3 regions of the Actinomadura sp. NPDC023710 genome follow, and region 1 is predicted to be linked to each of the others. Evidence: riboswitches for the same ligand, from Rfam matches in the RefSeq annotation. Region 1 holds a riboswitch; each other region holds the start of a gene.

Evidence for each region. A riboswitch is a leader RNA that binds a small molecule or an ion and turns the genes downstream of it on or off. The one in region 1 is predicted to bind S-adenosylmethionine.
Region 2: it holds a riboswitch for S-adenosylmethionine, as region 1 does, so the genes downstream of both, AB0H37_RS02400 (aminotransferase class V-fold PLP-dependent enzyme) here and thrC (threonine synthase) in region 1, are expected to answer to the same signal.
Region 3: it holds a riboswitch for S-adenosylmethionine, as region 1 does, so the genes downstream of both, AB0H37_RS37870 (extracellular solute-binding protein) here and thrC (threonine synthase) in region 1, are expected to answer to the same signal.

The regions. Positions count from the first base shown of each region.
Region 1 covers NZ_JBFAGB010000041.1:5,538-10,840, forward strand. Annotated here, with positions in the region: gene AB0H37_RS35510 (MoaD/ThiS family protein) at 113-391, opposite strand; gene thrC (threonine synthase) at 407-1,651, opposite strand; SAM riboswitch class I at 1,668-1,808, opposite strand; gene AB0H37_RS35520 (cation diffusion facilitator family transporter) at 1,904-2,839, opposite strand; gene AB0H37_RS35525 (trehalose-6-phosphate synthase) at 2,960-4,453, shown strand; gene AB0H37_RS35530 (sulfotransferase) at 4,571-5,303, opposite strand, start outside.
Region 2 covers NZ_JBFAGB010000002.1:63,314-68,616, forward strand. Annotated here, with positions in the region: gene AB0H37_RS02385 (FKBP-type peptidyl-prolyl cis-trans isomerase) at 1-19, shown strand, start outside; gene AB0H37_RS02390 (transglycosylase domain-containing protein) at 237-3,095, shown strand; gene AB0H37_RS02395 (hypothetical protein) at 3,111-3,485, opposite strand; SAM riboswitch class IV at 3,535-3,651, shown strand; gene AB0H37_RS02400 (aminotransferase class V-fold PLP-dependent enzyme) at 3,693-4,952, shown strand; gene AB0H37_RS02405 (SseB family protein) at 5,064-5,303, shown strand, end outside.
Region 3 covers NZ_JBFAGB010000047.1:28,761-34,063, reverse strand. Annotated here, with positions in the region: gene AB0H37_RS37880 (ABC transporter permease) at 1-543, opposite strand, end outside; gene AB0H37_RS37875 (ABC transporter ATP-binding protein) at 546-1,703, opposite strand; gene AB0H37_RS37870 (extracellular solute-binding protein) at 1,670-2,758, opposite strand; SAM riboswitch class IV at 2,853-2,968, opposite strand; partial or broken gene AB0H37_RS37865 (FAD-dependent monooxygenase) at 3,405-3,623, shown strand; gene AB0H37_RS37860 (hypothetical protein) at 3,571-3,870, shown strand; gene AB0H37_RS37855 (NAD-dependent epimerase/dehydratase family protein) at 3,967-4,917, opposite strand; gene AB0H37_RS37850 (TetR/AcrR family transcriptional regulator) at 4,982-5,303, shown strand, end outside.

The DNA of each region.
Region 1 (5,303 bases):
ATCCGGCATTCACTGGGGCAATCGGTTTCCGAAGAAGGGGGAATCGCCCAGATGTGCAAGCAAAAGCCCCGGCACGGTGGACGTGCCGGGGCTTTTGGGGACGAGACGGACGTCAGCCGCCCGCCACCGCGGGGATGATGGAGATCTGGGCGCCCTCGGGCGTCGGGGTGTCGAGGCCCTCGGCGAAGCGGACGTCCTCGTCACCGACGTAGACGTTCACGAACCGGCGGATCTTGCCCGCGTCGTCCAGGATGCGGGCGGAGATGCCGGAGTAGCTGGCCTCGAGGTCGGCGACGACCGCGCGCAGGGTCGTGCCCTCGGCCTTCACCTCGGACTCGCCACCGGTGTAGGTCCGCAGGATCGTCGGGATACGGACGGACACGCTGCTCATGCTGCTCCTTCGTTCTCAGGCGAGGCCCGCGGCGCGGAACGCCTCCAGGGACGGGGCGATGTTCGCCGACGGCGCGACGACCGGGGCGACGGCGTCCAGGGTCTTCAGGCCGTCCCCGGAGTTGATGATCACGGTCTCGGCGCCCGGGTCCAGGGCGCCGGCCTGGACGAGCTTGCGGAGGGTCGCGACGGTGACACCGCCGGCCGTCTCGCCGAAGATGCCCTCGGTGCGGGCCAGGAGCCGGATGCCCTCGACGACCTGCTCGTCGGTCACGTCCTCGACGGCGCCGCCGGTGCGGCGGGCGACGTCCAGGACGTAGGGGCCGTCGGCGGGGTTGCCGATGGCGAGGGACTTGGCGATCGTGTCGGGCTTCACGGGTCGGACGGCGTCGTGGCCCGCCTTGAACGCGGCGGCGACCGGGCCGCACCCGGCGGCCTGGGCGCCGAAGACGCGGTACGGCTTGTCCTCGACCAGGCCCAGCTTGATCAGTTCCTGGAAGGCCTTGTCGATCTTGGTGAGCTGGGAGCCGGACGCGACCGGCACGACGATCTGGTCCGGCAGCCGCCAGCCGAGCTGCTCGGCGATCTCGTAGCCGAGCGTCTTGGAGCCCTCGGCGTAGTAGGGGCGGACGTTGACGTTGACGAACGCCCAGTCGTCCTGCTCGCCGGCGATCTCGGACGCGAGCCGGTTGACGTCGTCGTAGTTGCCGTCGACCGTCACGAACGTCCCGCCGTACACGGCCGTCGTGATGATCTTCTGGGACTCCAGGTTCGACGGGACGAACACCGCGCTGCGGATCCCGGCGCGGGCCGCCGCGGCGGCGACGGCGTTGGCGAGGTTCCCGGTGGACGGACAGGCCAGCACCTTGAACCCCAGCTCACGGGCGGCGGCGAGCGCCACGGCGACGACGCGGTCCTTGAACGAGTGGGTCGGGTTCCCGCTGTCGTCCTTCACCCACAGGCTCTGCAGGCCGAGGCTCTCCGCGAGGTTGTCGGCGCGGACGAGACGGGTCAGGCCCGGCTCGGTGTTCGGGGTGTCGGCGACGTTGCCCGGGACGGGCAGCAGCCCGCGGTACCGCCAGATGTTGCGCGGCCCGGACTCGATGGCCTCCCGGGTGACGCCGCCGAAGTCGTAGGCGATCTCCAGGGGGCCGAAACATTCCTCACACGCGTAGAAGGGCCCGAGGTCGCGGGACGTGCCGCATTCGCGGCAGACGAGAGCGGTAGCCGGTCCGAGGTCTGTGGCAGGCGTGAGTGCCATGAGGGCGAGGCCTTTCTCCCCATCTTCCCTGCGCCACCTTGGTCGCAGGCCGGAGTTGGCACCATCTCCCGGCAGGCCTCGCAGGATCGCGACGCGCCACAGCCGGGTGGTTGCCGGGGCTTCGCAGGGCCGGTCCCTCCACCCCTCTGGATGAGCGGTATTAAGTTGTCGATCACGAGCGCTTTGAGCTCGTATGCGTGACTTTACATGAACTGACCGGATGCCAGACAGGCGGGTCCAGCGATTGAGACGTTACCCGGCGGAGGTCTTGATCACGCGCTGGGTCGGATCGAGGAACACGTGCCGGACGGTCGGGACGCGCTCCCGGAGCCGCCGGTCGATCTCGCCGGCGACGTCCTCGGCCTCGTCGGCGCTGATGTCGTCGGAGAAGTGCACCTTCGCGGCGACGAGGAGCTGCTCGGGGCCGAAGTGCATGGTGAGCAGTTCGTCCACGCCGGTCACGCCGGGGGCGCCGAGGATCTCGGCGCGGATCTCGCGCTGCTCGGCGGGGTCGGCCGCCCGGCCGATGAGCAGGCCCATGCTCTCCCGGCCGATCGAGAAGGCGAGGACGACCAGGAGGACCCCGATGAGGACGGACGCGAGCCCGTCCCAGAACTCCGAGCCGGTGATCTGGCGCATCGCGAGCCCGCCGGCGGCGAGGGCGAGGCCGATCATCGCGGCGGTGTCCTCGAACAGCGCGGTCTTGAACGTCACGTCGGGCGACTTGCGGACGTGCTCGACGAGGTCGCGGTCGTTCTCGCGCGTCTCCTTCTTGGCCTGGTAGAAGGCGCGGAGCCAGGACGCCCCCTCCAGCACCGCGCCGAGGCCGAGGACGGCGTAGGCGAGCCACACCGTCGTCCCACCGCCGCCGTGGCCGGTCATGGTCAGGATGCCTTCGAAGATCGAGAACCCGGCGCCGGCCACGAAGATGCCGAACGCGGCGAGCAGCGACCACACGTACCGCTCGTTGCCGTATCCGAAGGGGTGGCGCCGGTCGGGGGGCCGCTCGCTGCGCCGGAGCGAGGTGTAGAGAAAGCCCTGGTTCAGGGTGTCGGCCACCGAGTGCGCGCTCTCCGCGAGCATGGCGCTGGACCCGGCCAGCAGGCCGGCGAACAGCTTCGTGATCGCGAGGATGAGGTTCGCTGCACCGGCGACGAGCACGGTCTTCGTCGTCTCGGACTTGCTCATTGCCGCCGGATACCCCCTGGGTGGATGACTAATCGGGCGGAACGGCCAGAAGCCCCGGCGATGACGGCCACCTCGCGGGTCACTTTGATGCGCCTCGGCCGCAACTGAGACCCTTCCCGTATGAGCCAAGTGCTGGTGGCCTCGAACCGGGGGCCCGTGTCGTTCTCGCTGTCGGACGACGGCGGGCTCACCATGCGGCGCGGGGGCGGCGGACTCGTGTCGGGCCTCGCCGCCGTCACGGGCGCCCCCCGCGACCCGGGCCCGCCGCGCCCGGCCGGGACGGAGCGGGAGCCGTCCGCCGGCGGCGCGGACGTTCTCTGGGTGTGCGCGAGCCTCGGCGAGGCCGACCGCACGGCCGCGCGCCGCTCCCCGGACGGACGCCTCGACCTCGCCGGATACGAGACCGGCGGTGCCGCGGTGCGGATGCTCGACATCCCGGCGGCCACGTTCGACCGCGCCTACAACGGCGTCGCCAACTCGACGCTGTGGTTCGTCCACCACCTGTTGTACGACACACCGCGCAACCCGCATTTCGACGCCCGCGCCCGGCGCGACTGGCAGTCCTACGAGGCGTACAACGCGGCCTTCGCGGACGCCCTCGCACGGGACGCCGCCGAGGGCGCGAAGGCGGCGATCCAGGACTACCACCTGTCGCTGGCTCCCCGGATGCTGCGCGACCGGCGCCCCGACCTGAAGATCGTGCACTTCTCTCACACGCCCTGGGCGCCGCCGGAGTACTTCGGCCTGCTCCCGGACGACATCGGCGCGCAGATCCTTCTCGGCATCCTCGGCGCCGACCACGCCGGCTTCCTCACCGAGCGGTGGGCGTCGGCCTTCCTCGACTGCTGCGAGCTGCTGCCGGGTGCCCGCGTCGACCACGTGGCCCGCACCGTCTCCTGCTCGGGCCACACCACGCGCGTGGGCGTGCACGGTCTCGGTGTGGACGGGACGGCGCTGCGCCGGCGCGCCGCCGAGCAGGACGTCGTCGAACGGGCCCGCGCGCTGCGCGAACAGGTGGGCGACCGCCGGCTCATCGTGCGGATCGACCGGACGGAGCTGTCCAAGAACATCGTGCGCGGCCTCGCCGCGTACCGGGAGCTGCTCGTCAACCATCCCGAATGGCGCGGCCGCGTCGTGCACCTGGCGTTCGCGTACCCGTCCCGCTACGACCTGCCCGAGTACCGGGAGTACACCGCGGCCGTCCGGCGCATGGCCGAGCAGATCTCCGACGAGTTCGGCACGGCCGACTGGGAGCCGCTGATCCTGCAGGTGAACGACGACTACCCGCGTTCCCTCGCCGCCTACGGCCTGGCCGACGTCCTGCTCGTCAACCCGATCCGGGACGGGATGAACCTGGTCGCGAAGGAGGGGCCCGTCCTGTCGCGGCACGGTTGCGCGCTCGTGCTGTCGCGAGAGGCGGGCGCGGCCGCCGAGCTGTCCGAGGACGCGCTGATGGTCAACCCCTACGACGTGTCGCAGACGGCCGAGGCCCTGCGCCAGGCCCTGCTCATGCCGCGCGCCCGGCGAGCCGAACGCTGCGCCCGCCTCGCCGACGCCGCGACGGCCCTCCCCCCGCAGCGCTGGTTCGCCGACCAGCTCGCCGCGCTGGACTGACCGACCGCCTCGGCGGTTATCGCCCTCCCAGGGTGCGGGGTCGCCCCCCACGATGACACCGCTGGAGGGAGCGGCGTGTTGCACTGCGGGCGTCAGGGCAACACGCCGCGGGTCCGGTCAGGGGGCGGTGCCGGCGGACTGCCCGGCGGTGAGGAGGCATTCGACGGGGTTCGGCTCGTAGTGCTGCCTCCAGCGTTCGCGCAGCACCGCCTTGCTCTGCGCCATGCGGCGGTGCGCGGCGGTCCGGGTGAAGCGGGCCAGCTGGGCCGCGGACGGCTTCGGCAGGCCGCTCGGCTCGTAGCCGTACTCCGCGAGCCGCTCGCCGAACGCGGCCTCGGCCAGGCTGATCTCCCAGGCGTCGAGGCGCTCGGCCCACGAGCCGACGCGGTTGGTGGTGACGGCGTCGTGCGTGCGGCCGTGCCATTTCTTGCGGGACGGGACGATCCGCTTCGCGAGGCCCTCCGGGTGGACCATCTCGGTGTCGAAGTCCTCGCCGAGGAAGCCGCAGAGCCGGGTCAGCTCGTCGGTGGGGTCGGTGACGAGCCGCTCGTACTGCAGCTCGTAGTAGGAGTCGGGGCCGAGGCGCTCGGCGAGCCGGCGGCCGCGGTCGATCGTCTCCCGCCAGGCGGAGACGGCGTGGTGGATGTCGGCGTCGAACCAGGGCATCTCCATCAGCGACGCGACGCAGTCCCGGCCGTCCCGGACAAGGTGGACGAACTGGGCATCGGGAAACATCCGCAGCAGCGCGCCGACGTGCTGCGAGTAGCTCGGGCGCTTGTCACCCCAGCGCGGCTTGCCGTGCAGGCGGGCGTAGGCCCGGAAGACGACGCCGATCGCCGAGCCGATCGTC
Region 2 (5,303 bases), on a different contig from region 1:
CGCGAAGGTCTACAAGTGAGCTGACCGAGGCGCGGCCGTGCGCGGGAGCGGCGGGGCACCCGGTCGGGGTCCCCGCCGCTCGGCTTTTCACGAAAGACCGCCTACTGCGACATCCGTCACGACAACCGGAGAGGCGGATTGCCCGTCCTCCTTTGGGAGGCCGCGGAAGCGCATTGGGCGGTCGACGCACGGATTCCCTCAGGTATCGTCTGTAACGCATTAATCACGGGGGGCTTGTGAGCGACAGCGAGAAGATCCCGGAGCGCGAGGAACGCTCCGGGACGGGCCAGGCGGACCGGCACGAAACCGCGGCCGGGGCACCGGCCGGCACGGACGGTCCCGCGACCGCCACGCTGACAGCGGACATCGAAGGCGCCGCCGGAGAATCCACCGGCGACGCCGAATTCGTCGACGAGAGCGACATATCTCGAAACGGCGACAAGGAGCGCGAAGAGGCCGCCGGCGCGAGCGAGGGTACCGAATCGGACGCCGCCGATAACGCCACGACCTCCGCCGATACCGCCGCGGATTCCGCCTCCGACGCCCCCGGCACCGCTGAGACGCCGCCCCCGCCCGCCGAGGCCGGTGACCCCGAGGCCACGACGACGACCGCCGACACCCCCGCCTCCGACGCCCCCACCACGCCTGACGACGTCACCGCATCCGACGATGACACCGCGTCGACCGAAGCCACCGCGATCGATCAGGTGATCGTGCCTGACGACGTGATCGCTTCGGACACTGGCGGCGCGGCCGATGGGGTGGGTGCGTCTGTCGAGGTCAGCGCGGCGAACGAGGTCGGTGCGTCTGATGAAGTCACTGCGGTTGATGGTGTCGATGGGGCGGTGGCCGGAGATACCAAGAGCATGGCCGCCGCCAAGCGCGACTCGACCCAGCGGGGCTCCCATGAGGGGGGCCAGCCGCCCGGTTCCGGGCGCGGTGGGGGCGGCGGGGGCAAAGGGCCCGGCAAGCCGCGCAGCCGCAGGTCGCGGTTCCTGCGCCGGGCGCTGTTCCTGATCCTCGGCTTCATCGGGTTCTGCATCGCCGCGTTCGGCGTCGCCTACGTGTTCACGCCGGTGCCGTCGGCGCAGGAGCAGGCGATCGCGCAGGGGCCGACGTTCTACTACTCCGACGGCAAGACGCAGATCGCCAAGACCGGGATGAACCGGGACGCGGTCAAGCTCGACAAGATCCCCGAGAGCACGCGGGCCGCGGTGATCGCCGCGGAGAACCGCAGCTTCTACGACGACCCCGGGGTGTCGGTCCAGGGCACGGCGCGGGCGCTGTGGTCCACCGCGACCGGCAAGCAGCTGCAGGGCGGCTCGACGATCACGCAGCAGATGGTCCGCAACTACTACGGCGGCATCGGCAAGGACCGCTCGGTCACCCGCAAGCTCAAGGAGGTCATGGTCTCCCTGAAGGTGGGCCGGGAGAAGGACAAGGACTGGATCCTCGAGCAGTACCTCAACACCATCTACTTCGGCCGCGACGCCTACGGGGTGCAGGCCGCCGCGCACGCGTACTACAACAAGGACGTCTCGAAGCTGACGCCCGCGGAGGGCGCCTACCTCGCCGCCGCGATCCAGCAGCCGAGTAACTTCGCCGACCCGACCGGTCCCCGCCGCGCCTACTCCGAGCAGCGCTGGCGCGCGATCGTCGGCAACATGGTCCGGGACGGGGCGCTCACCTCGTCCGAGGCGGCCTCGCTGACCTTCCCGGCCCCCGGCAAGGAGAAGATCACCGACGTCCTCAAGGGCCAGCGCGGCTACATGGTGAACGTGGCCAAGAAGGAGCTCACCGAGCGCCGCGGCTACAGCGAGGACGAGATCAACCGCAGCGGGCTGAAGATCACCACGACGTTCGACAAGCGGCTGATGGACGCGATGAAGCAGGCCGTCGCGAACAACGCCCCGAACGGGATGAGCAAGAAGATCCGCACCGGTGCGGTGTCGGTCGACCCGAAGACCGGGCAGGTGCTCGCCTTCTACGGCGGCCGCGGCTACCTGGAGGAGGCGCTGAGCAGCGCCTTCGGCGACTGGGCGCAGGCCGGGTCGGGGTTCAAGCCGATCGCGCTGGCGGCCGCGCTGGACGACGGCAAGACGCTGTCGACCAGCTACGACGGCAGCTCCCCGCAGTACTTCCACGGCTCGTCCATCCACAACGACAGCAACGAGAACTTCGGGACGGTCAACCTCGTCACCGCCACCGAGCACTCGATCAACACCGCCTACGTCAACCTCGGCCAGGACATCGGCAACAAGAAGATCGTCGCCATGGCCGAGAAGATGGGCATCCCCGGGTCGCAGATGAAGCCGGCGCAGCGGGACGCCGCCACGTTCCCGCTCGGCGTCGTGTCGCTGCACCCCGTCCAGCAGGCGGGCGTGTACTCGACGTTCGCCTCCGAGGGCGTGCACCGGACGCCGTTCGTGGTGAAGTCGGTCACCGACAACGAGAACCACAAGCGCACGTTCGCCGAGAAGGGCGAGCGGGCGTTCAGCCAGCAGGTCGCCCGTGACGCCACCTACGCCATGCAGAAGGTCGTGCAGGGCGGCACCGGCACCGGCGCGCAGCTGCCCGACGGCCGCGACGTCGCCGGCAAGACCGGAACCACCGACGAGGGCCGCGCGATCTGGTTCAACGGGTTCATCCCGCAGATGGCGACGACGGTCTCGATGTTCCGCAGCGACGGCAAGCCGCTGAACATCCCCGGGTACGGCGCGTACGGCGGGCAGCTGCCCGCCCAGATGTGGCGCTCGTACATGTCGGACGCGGTGAACATCAAGGGCTACGAGCCCGAGTCCTTCGGGGAGCCGTCGATGACGCCCGGCGGCGGCTGGGGCGGGCCGACGCAGGACGTCCCGCCGGGCGGCACGCAGCCGCCGGACACGGGCGGGCCGGTCGAGCCGCCGCCGTCCACGGAACGTCCCGACATCCCGACGCCCCCCACCGACCTGCCGACCATCATCCCGCCGCAGCAGCCCGGCGGTGGCGGCGACGGGGGCGATGGAGGCGACGGAGGCGACGGTGGGACCGGCGGCGACCCCGGAGGCGGAACGGGCGACGGGCCGCTCGGCCGCCCCGGCACCGGCGGGTAGCCCCCGCGCCCGCCTCTAGTCGCAGGCCTTGCCGATGGTGGCCGGCGTCTCCCTGATCACACTGTCGAGCTGGGAGACGTCGCCGGTGCCGACCCCGGGCGCGGCGGCGCGGAGCCTGCCCGCCTCCGCCTTGAGCGCCTTGCTCAGGTCGGCGTCGTCGGCCTGCTTCGCGAGCCCGTCGACGCGTCCGGCGAGCTGCTCGGTCGCCTGCCGCCACTGCGCGGGCTCCGCCGCCGGAAGGCTCCGCACCTGGGTGACGTACTGCTGGAACGCCTTCTTCGTGTCGGTGCACACCTGGCCGGAGTTGCCGCCGCCCAGCGCCCCGCACCCGCTGAGGGCGCCGAGCACCAGCGCGCCGCCGGCCAGCGTCCGAACCACCCCGTACCGCATCGCACCCTCCCCTTGATCCCCGATCGGCTCCGCATATACTTCCGCATGAGGTCATGAGCGCCAGCGCAAAGCCCCGGCTTGCTGGCCGGCAACCCTTCGTCCGCGATGGGGTGCCCCGGGTGAGGACCTGGCCGGACGCGGCACCGCGTTCCGGCAAGCGCGGATCCCGACGGACATCCCGGGGTCCCCGACCCGGAAGGTTCCGGCATGCCCACGCTGCTCGCCCGCTCCCCCATCACGCCTGCTGTGACGCGCCCCGAGGGGGTCCGGGTTCGCCCGCTTCCCCGCGTCATCGGAGCGGACGTCCCGGTTCCGGTGCGGGACGGCCGCCACGTCCCCTACGCCAACTTCGACTACGCCGCCAGCGCCCCCTGTCTGGAGGCGGTGCACGAGGCCGTCACCCGCGCGCTGCCGTACTACAGCAGCGTCCACCGCGGCGCGGGGTACGCGTCCCAGGTCACGACGTCCGCCTACGAGGACGCGCGGGAGACCGTGCGGTCGTTCCTCGGCGCGTGGCGGCGCTCGGCCGTGGTGTTCACGCGCAACACGACCGACGCGATGAACCTGCTCGCGCACGCCGTCCCGGCCGGGACGAGCGTCGTCGTCTTCGAGAGCGAGCACCACGCGTCGCTGCTGCCGTGGAAGCGCGCCGTGCGCCTCCCGGCGCCCGCCACCCCGGCCGAGGCCCTCTCGGCGGCCGACCGCGCGCTGCGCTCGTGCCCGATCGGGTCGCGGCTGCTCGTCGTCACCGCCGCGTCCAACGTCACCGGCGAGCTGTGGCCGATCGAGGAGCTCGCGCACGTCGCGCACCGCAACGGCGCCCGTATCGCGGTGGACGCGGCGCAGCTCGTCCCGCACCGCCCCCTCGACATGACCGCGCTCGGCCTCGACTACGTCGCGTTCTCCGGGCACAAGCTGTACGCGCCGTTCGGTGCGGGCGTGCTCGCCGGGCGGGCCGACTGGCTGCGCGCCGCCGAGCCCTACCTCAAGGGCGGCGGCGCGAGCGCCTCGGTCGGGGAGACGACCCGGTGGGCGCCCTCCGCCGAGCAGCGGCACGAGGCGGGCTCCCCGAACGTCCTCGGCGCCCTCGCGCTGGCCGCCGCGTGCGAGACGCTGTCCCCCGCCTGGGACGACCTGGCCGCTCGCGAAGAGGAGCTGGTGGAACGTCTGCGGTCGGGACTCGCGGCGCTCCCCCGCGTCAGGGAGCTGACGCTGTGGGGGGAGCGGGCGCCGCGCGTCGGAATCGTGTCGTTCACCGTGGACGGCTGGAACGCGCGGGACGTGGCGCTTACGCTGTCCGAGGAGCACGGCATCGGGGTACGCGACGGGAAGTTCTGCGCCCACCCCTTCGTCCGGCACCTGCTGGGCGAGGACCGGAGCGCCGTCCGCGCGAGCATCGGCATCGGGACGGACGAGGAGCACATCGACCGGCTGCTCACCGCCCTCGCCGCGTTGACTGCGCGCTGACAGCCTCCGACCTGGGAACTCTCGCGCGCAGTCAGATGATTATGCTCTTTGGTCCTGTTCGCCCATGTAGCGTAGGCAGTCGCGCGGGGACGAGCACGCTAGAAACAGGGGGTGGCGACCGTGGCCGACGCGTGGCGACCCACGTCGGAACTGGAGCACCGACTGCAGGAGACCGTACGGGCCGGCGACCAGGAGAGCTACTTCCGCCTCCTCGCGGACGCCGACCTCGTCGTTCCCGTTCCGCCCGACCTGGTGGACGGCGTCCTCGCGGGGGAGGCCCAGCCGTCGTGGCCCACCCAGGAGGAGGACGGCCGGGTCCACGTCCTGGTTTACACGTCGGCGGCGGCGATG
Region 3 (5,303 bases), on a different contig from region 1:
GGCCGTCGTCAGCGGGACGATCGCGAAGGGCAGCAGCACGTGCGTCACCGACACCACGACCGCCGAGTAGCTGGTCAGCAGGTGCGCGGGCTGGTCGAGGACCCCCAGCGCGACGAGTGCCCGGTTCACCGGTCCGTTCGCGCCGAGGAGCACGACCCAGCCGTAGCTGCGCACCACGACGCTCGTCAGCAGCGGGGAGAGCACGGTGACGAAGAGCAGCGTGCGGAGCAGACCGGGCCGCCGCTGCGCGAGCGTGTACGCCGCCGGGTAGGCGAGCACGACGCACAGCACCGTCACCAGCACGGCGGTGAGCAGCGTGCGGATGAGCGCCTCGTAGAAGAAGGGCTCGGTGAACACGCGAACGTACTGCTGGACGGTGTAGCCGGGCAGTGCCGCGTTGCTCCCGTCCACGGGACGGAAGCTGAGCTGGAGGAGCCGCACGAGCGGAGCGACGAAAAGCGCAAGGAGGAAGACCAGCAGGGGCACCACGTACGCCGTGCCGCGCCACCGCGTCCGCCGCCTCGCGCGCGGGGTGTGGGCCATCGCTACCGCCCCGTCCCAGAATCCAGGACGATCAGGTCGGCGGGGTCCCAGCTCGCGGTGACGGCGGTCCCGGTGCCCGGCGGGTCGGCGCTGCCGGCGCCGCTGTCGGCGACGTGCACGGTGAGCACGAGACCGCCCGCCGTCCGCACCTCGACCTGCCAGGCGCCGCCCGTGAACGAGCGGTAGGCGACGGTCCCGGTCACCCCGGTCGCCGCGCCCGTCCCGGCGGCGGGCGCCAGGCGGATCCGTTCGGGCCGGATGGCCACGACGGCCTTGCGCCCGGGGACCGGATCCGGGAGGCCGACCGGCACCGCGAGACCGCCGACGTCCAGGGCAAGGTCCTCGCGGACCGTCCCCTCCAGCACGTTGGCGGCACCGATGAACTGCGCCACGAAACGGCTCGCGGGGCGCCGGTAGACCTCGTCGGGCGTGTCGAGCTGCTCCAGCCTGCCGCCGTTCAGCACCGCGATGCGGTCCGACAGCGACAGCGCCTCCTCCTGGTCGTGGGTGACGAAGACCATGGTCGTGCCGACACTCCGCTGGATCTTGCGGAGCTCCACGCGCATCTCCCGGCGCAGTTTGGCGTCGAGGTTCGACAACGGCTCATCCAGGAGCAGCACCGCCGGGCGGGTGGCCAGGGCGCGGGCGATGGCCACCCGCTGCTGCTGGCCGCCGGACAGCGCCCGTGGGCGCCGGTCGGCGAACTCCTCGAGACCGACCAGACGCAGCGCCTCGGCGACCCGCTCCGCGCGCTCCCTCTTGGGCACCCGGTGCACCCGCATTCCGTAGGCGACGTTGCTCGCGACGGACAGGTGCGGGAACAGCGCGTAGTTCTGGAAGACCATGCCGAGTCCTCGCCGGTGAGGTGGCAGACCGGTGATGTCGGCGCCGTCGACGAGGATGCGACCGCTCTCGGGCGCCACGAACCCGGCGATGGCGTTCAGGAGCGTGGTCTTGCCGCAGCCGCTCGGCCCGAGGATCGACAGGAACTCGCCGCGCCTCACGGACAACCGGTCCAGGTCCAGGACGCGGTGGCCGTCGTAGCCGGCGGCCAGGCCCTCGATCTCGACGTGCCCGCCCTCGGCGGACCCGGTGGTGGCCGGGGCGCCGCCCGCGGGCGCGCCGGTCAGCGGAAGATCTCGTTCCACCGCTGCTGCCATTCGTTCAGCTTCGGCGTGGCGACGTCGTAGTCCACCCAGTTGAACTTCCGGTAGACGTCCGTGCCGTACTTGATCTTCGACTTGAAGGCGGGGCTGTAGTCGATCTTGCTGTTGGAACCCGCGTACCAGTTGCCCTCGGCGAAGGTCTTCTGGTTGGTCGCGTTCGTGACGTACCCGAGGAACTTGTAGGCCAGATCCGTCTTCTTGCTGTCCGCGGTCAGAAAGTAGCTGCTGAGCGCGCCGACCGCGCCGGACCTCGGGTAGGTGAAGCCGACCTTGCTGCCGGCCTGGGCCATCGCGAAGGCCCGCCCGTCCCAGTACGGCACCACCCACGCCTCACCGTTCTGGATGGCGCTCTGCACGGCCGTTGCGTTCGCCGGATAGGACGACACGCAGCCCTTCAGTTGCTCCAGTTGCTTGAACGCCCTGTCGACGGCCGCGGGATCCGACAGCTTTCCACCCTGGCCGGTCACCAGCGCGCTGAAGAACTCCAGTCCGGGGTTGTAGGTCAGCGGCGGAAGCGCCACGTGCCCGCAGAGGTTCTTGTCGAAGATGTCCTGCCAGTCGACCGGTGCCTGCTTGACCTTGTCGGTGCGGTAGAGCAGGCCGGTCGAGCCGATCGTCAACGGGACGCCGTAGCTCTTCCCGGACACCGTGTTCTTCTCGATCTCCACCGGGTCGAGGTCGCTCCAGTTGCCCACCTTCCCGGTCTCCAGCGGCTGGACCAACTTCCCCGCCACGGCCGGCCGGGCCGCGTCGGGGGTCAGCACGACCAGGTCGAACGGCGGGTTCTTGCCGCCCGAGGCGCGCAGCTGGGTCAGCCACTCGGCGTTGGCGCCCGGGACGAGGTTCACCTTGACGCCCGTGTCTCGCTCGAACGGCTCGACGAAGGACTTCTTGAACAGGTCCTCCCACGGCCCCGAGAACACCGTGACCGTCAGTTCCTTCCCGCCGCCCTTGCCCGAGCCGCCGGTGTCGGCGGTGTCCACCCCGCACGCCGCGGCGGCCAGCAGCGCCACCGCGCTGATGACGGCGAACGCCGATCGCCTTTCCACGTCTTGCTCCTCCATGTCCGAGCCGGCACAGCGATGGGTGTGCGGCGAGCGCACGTCACCGTTCCCCGAAACCTCGGGGAACGCGGCCCTTATGGATCCGCGCTTGTCGTCGCATGTCCGGCAGACGACCGTGTCCTCACCCGGAGCACCCCACCGCGGTCGGAGGGTTGCCGCCCAGCAAGCCGGGGCTTGGCGCTGGAACTCGTGACGCGAGGAAACATACCATATAAAAACGGTCGGAATACTATAATTTGGACGACCGAAGACTCGGGGAGCCGCCGCCCGCCTCAGGTCGCCGCCCGGGCTCGTTGCGCGGTCCGTGCGTGGGGGAGGCCCGGGCGCTACTGGATCTGGTCGGGTTGCGATGGTGGGCGCGGGGTCGTTCGCGATGGGTTCGCGTTCGACGAGACCGATCCGGCGATGTTCGTGCTCATGGCGCATGCCTCGCTCGAGCCGACGGGGCTCGTGGAGCCCGGCGTGCACCGGACCCGGGGCGGCCTGATGTTCGTGAACCCGCCGCCGGGCGAGATCGTGGTCGCCGAATTCGACCGGCTCGGGGCGGCCGGGCGCGGTCCGGTGATGCCGGGCGGAGTTCGCGGCCGCGGTCCGCCGGGTCAGCGGTGCCGAGGTCACGGTCGGCAGGTTCGACGGAGGAGTCCGTGTCACCGATCATGCCCGCCTGGCGCGGGAGTACCGGCGCGGCCGGGTGCTGCTGGCGGGGGACGCCGCGCACCTGCACTCCCCGATGGGGGGCCAGGGGCTCAACGTCGGGCTACAGGACGCGGCCAATCTCGGCTGCCGCCGAGCGTGTCGTGCGCAATACCCTCGCCCAGAGCGCCCTTCTGCGCACCGACCCGCACAGTGAGGCACTGCGGGCGGTCGTTGCCGAGCTGATCGAGCTGCCCGAGGCCAAGCGCCACCTCGCAGAGATGGTTTCGGGGACCGCTACCAGGCTTCCCGTGCCACCCGACAGTCACCCGCTGGCCGGGACGTTCGCCCCGGCTCCGGTTCTGGCCGCGATAGACGATGCCGTCCGGCCCGTCTCCGTGCCCTCCGAGGGACTGCCGTCCATGGTGGTCCGGCCCGACGGCTACATCGAGTCGGTCTCCTAGCGGGTGAACAGCGGTGCCTGGCTTCCCGTCCCTGTCGAAGTTCGTCGTGCGAGGGGTGACTTTGAGGTGGGCCGCGGGCACTGACCGACTGGCCGGTCACGGGGTCGGGTTGGCGCGGAACCAGTCGAGGGTGGCGGTGATGGCGTCGGTGTGCGGTGTCGTAGCGAACGGACCGAAGGTGGCGGTGAACTTCGAGGTGTCGCTCACGAACGGCCGGTCGCGCTGGTACCAAGTCTCGCCGAGGGCACGGACGGTCGGGTCGAACAGGCCGATCAGGCGTTGCATCGGGCGTCCGAGCGCCGCCGTCTTGCCGGGCCGGCCAAGCCCGGAGAGCACCAAGCCGAGGAATTCCCTGCCCGTCACGGCCGGCGCCGTCGGCAGGTGCCAGGCCTGGCCGTCCGCCCGCGCGTCGCTGCCGAGCGTCACGAGGCCCCGGGCTATGTCGGGCAGGTAGCTGAGTGTGTGAGGCTCGTCGAGCGACCCGACCCAGCGGGCGGTCTTCCGGCCGAGCGCCGCCGCGAACACCGTCGGGCCGACGACGGTGTTGACGCCGCCGGGGCCGTAGTAGTCGGAGGCTCTGCCGAGGGCGACGCGCAGTTCACCGGAGCGGTGGGCGGCCAGCAGCGCCTCGGCCATCGCGGCGCGTGTCCGCCCTTTGGGGTTGCGGGCGGCGTAGGGCAGGTCCTCGGTCAGCGCCCCGTCGACGGGGCCGTACATGTACAGGTTGTCGGCGAAAACCAGCTTGGCGCCGGCGGCGGCCGCGCCCTGGCGCACCGCGTCGGTCATGTGGGGGAAGTCCTCCACCCATCGGACGTACGCAGGGGCGGCGCAGTGGTAGACGACCTCGGCCCCGGCGCAGGCGGCCTTGGCGCCCACGACAGTGGTGATGTCGCCTTGATGGACCTCGACACCATGCAGCGCCGGCACCCGGCCGCTGCGGTTGACCGCGCGGACGCGATGCCCCCGGGAGACGAGCTCGCGAACCACAGAGGCGCCGACGGCCCCTCCAGCGCCGAGGACGACATGCAGATCAGTTTCAGCGGGCACAGCGGCCTCCCGTAGTACAGTTTAGGAACACTGTTATGGAACACCGTTGCGATACGATTGTCAAATGGCCCGCCCACGTGCCCGCGACTACGACGAACTGCGCCAGGACCTCCTGGACGCCGCCGGACGACTACTCGCCCAGGAAGGCCCGCAGTCGCTGAGCACCAGGCGCCTGGCTCGAGAGGTCCGTACCTCCACCACGGCCGTCTACAACCTCTACGGCGACAAGGCCGGCTTGCTGCGCGCGATGTTCTTGCAAGGGTTCGCCCGGCTTGCCGACACGTTCGCCGCGGTACCGACCGACGGCGACCCTGAGACCGACCTGATGGCCCTCGGACAGGCCTACCGGACCGCCGCCCTGGCCAACCCACACCTGTACGAGCTGA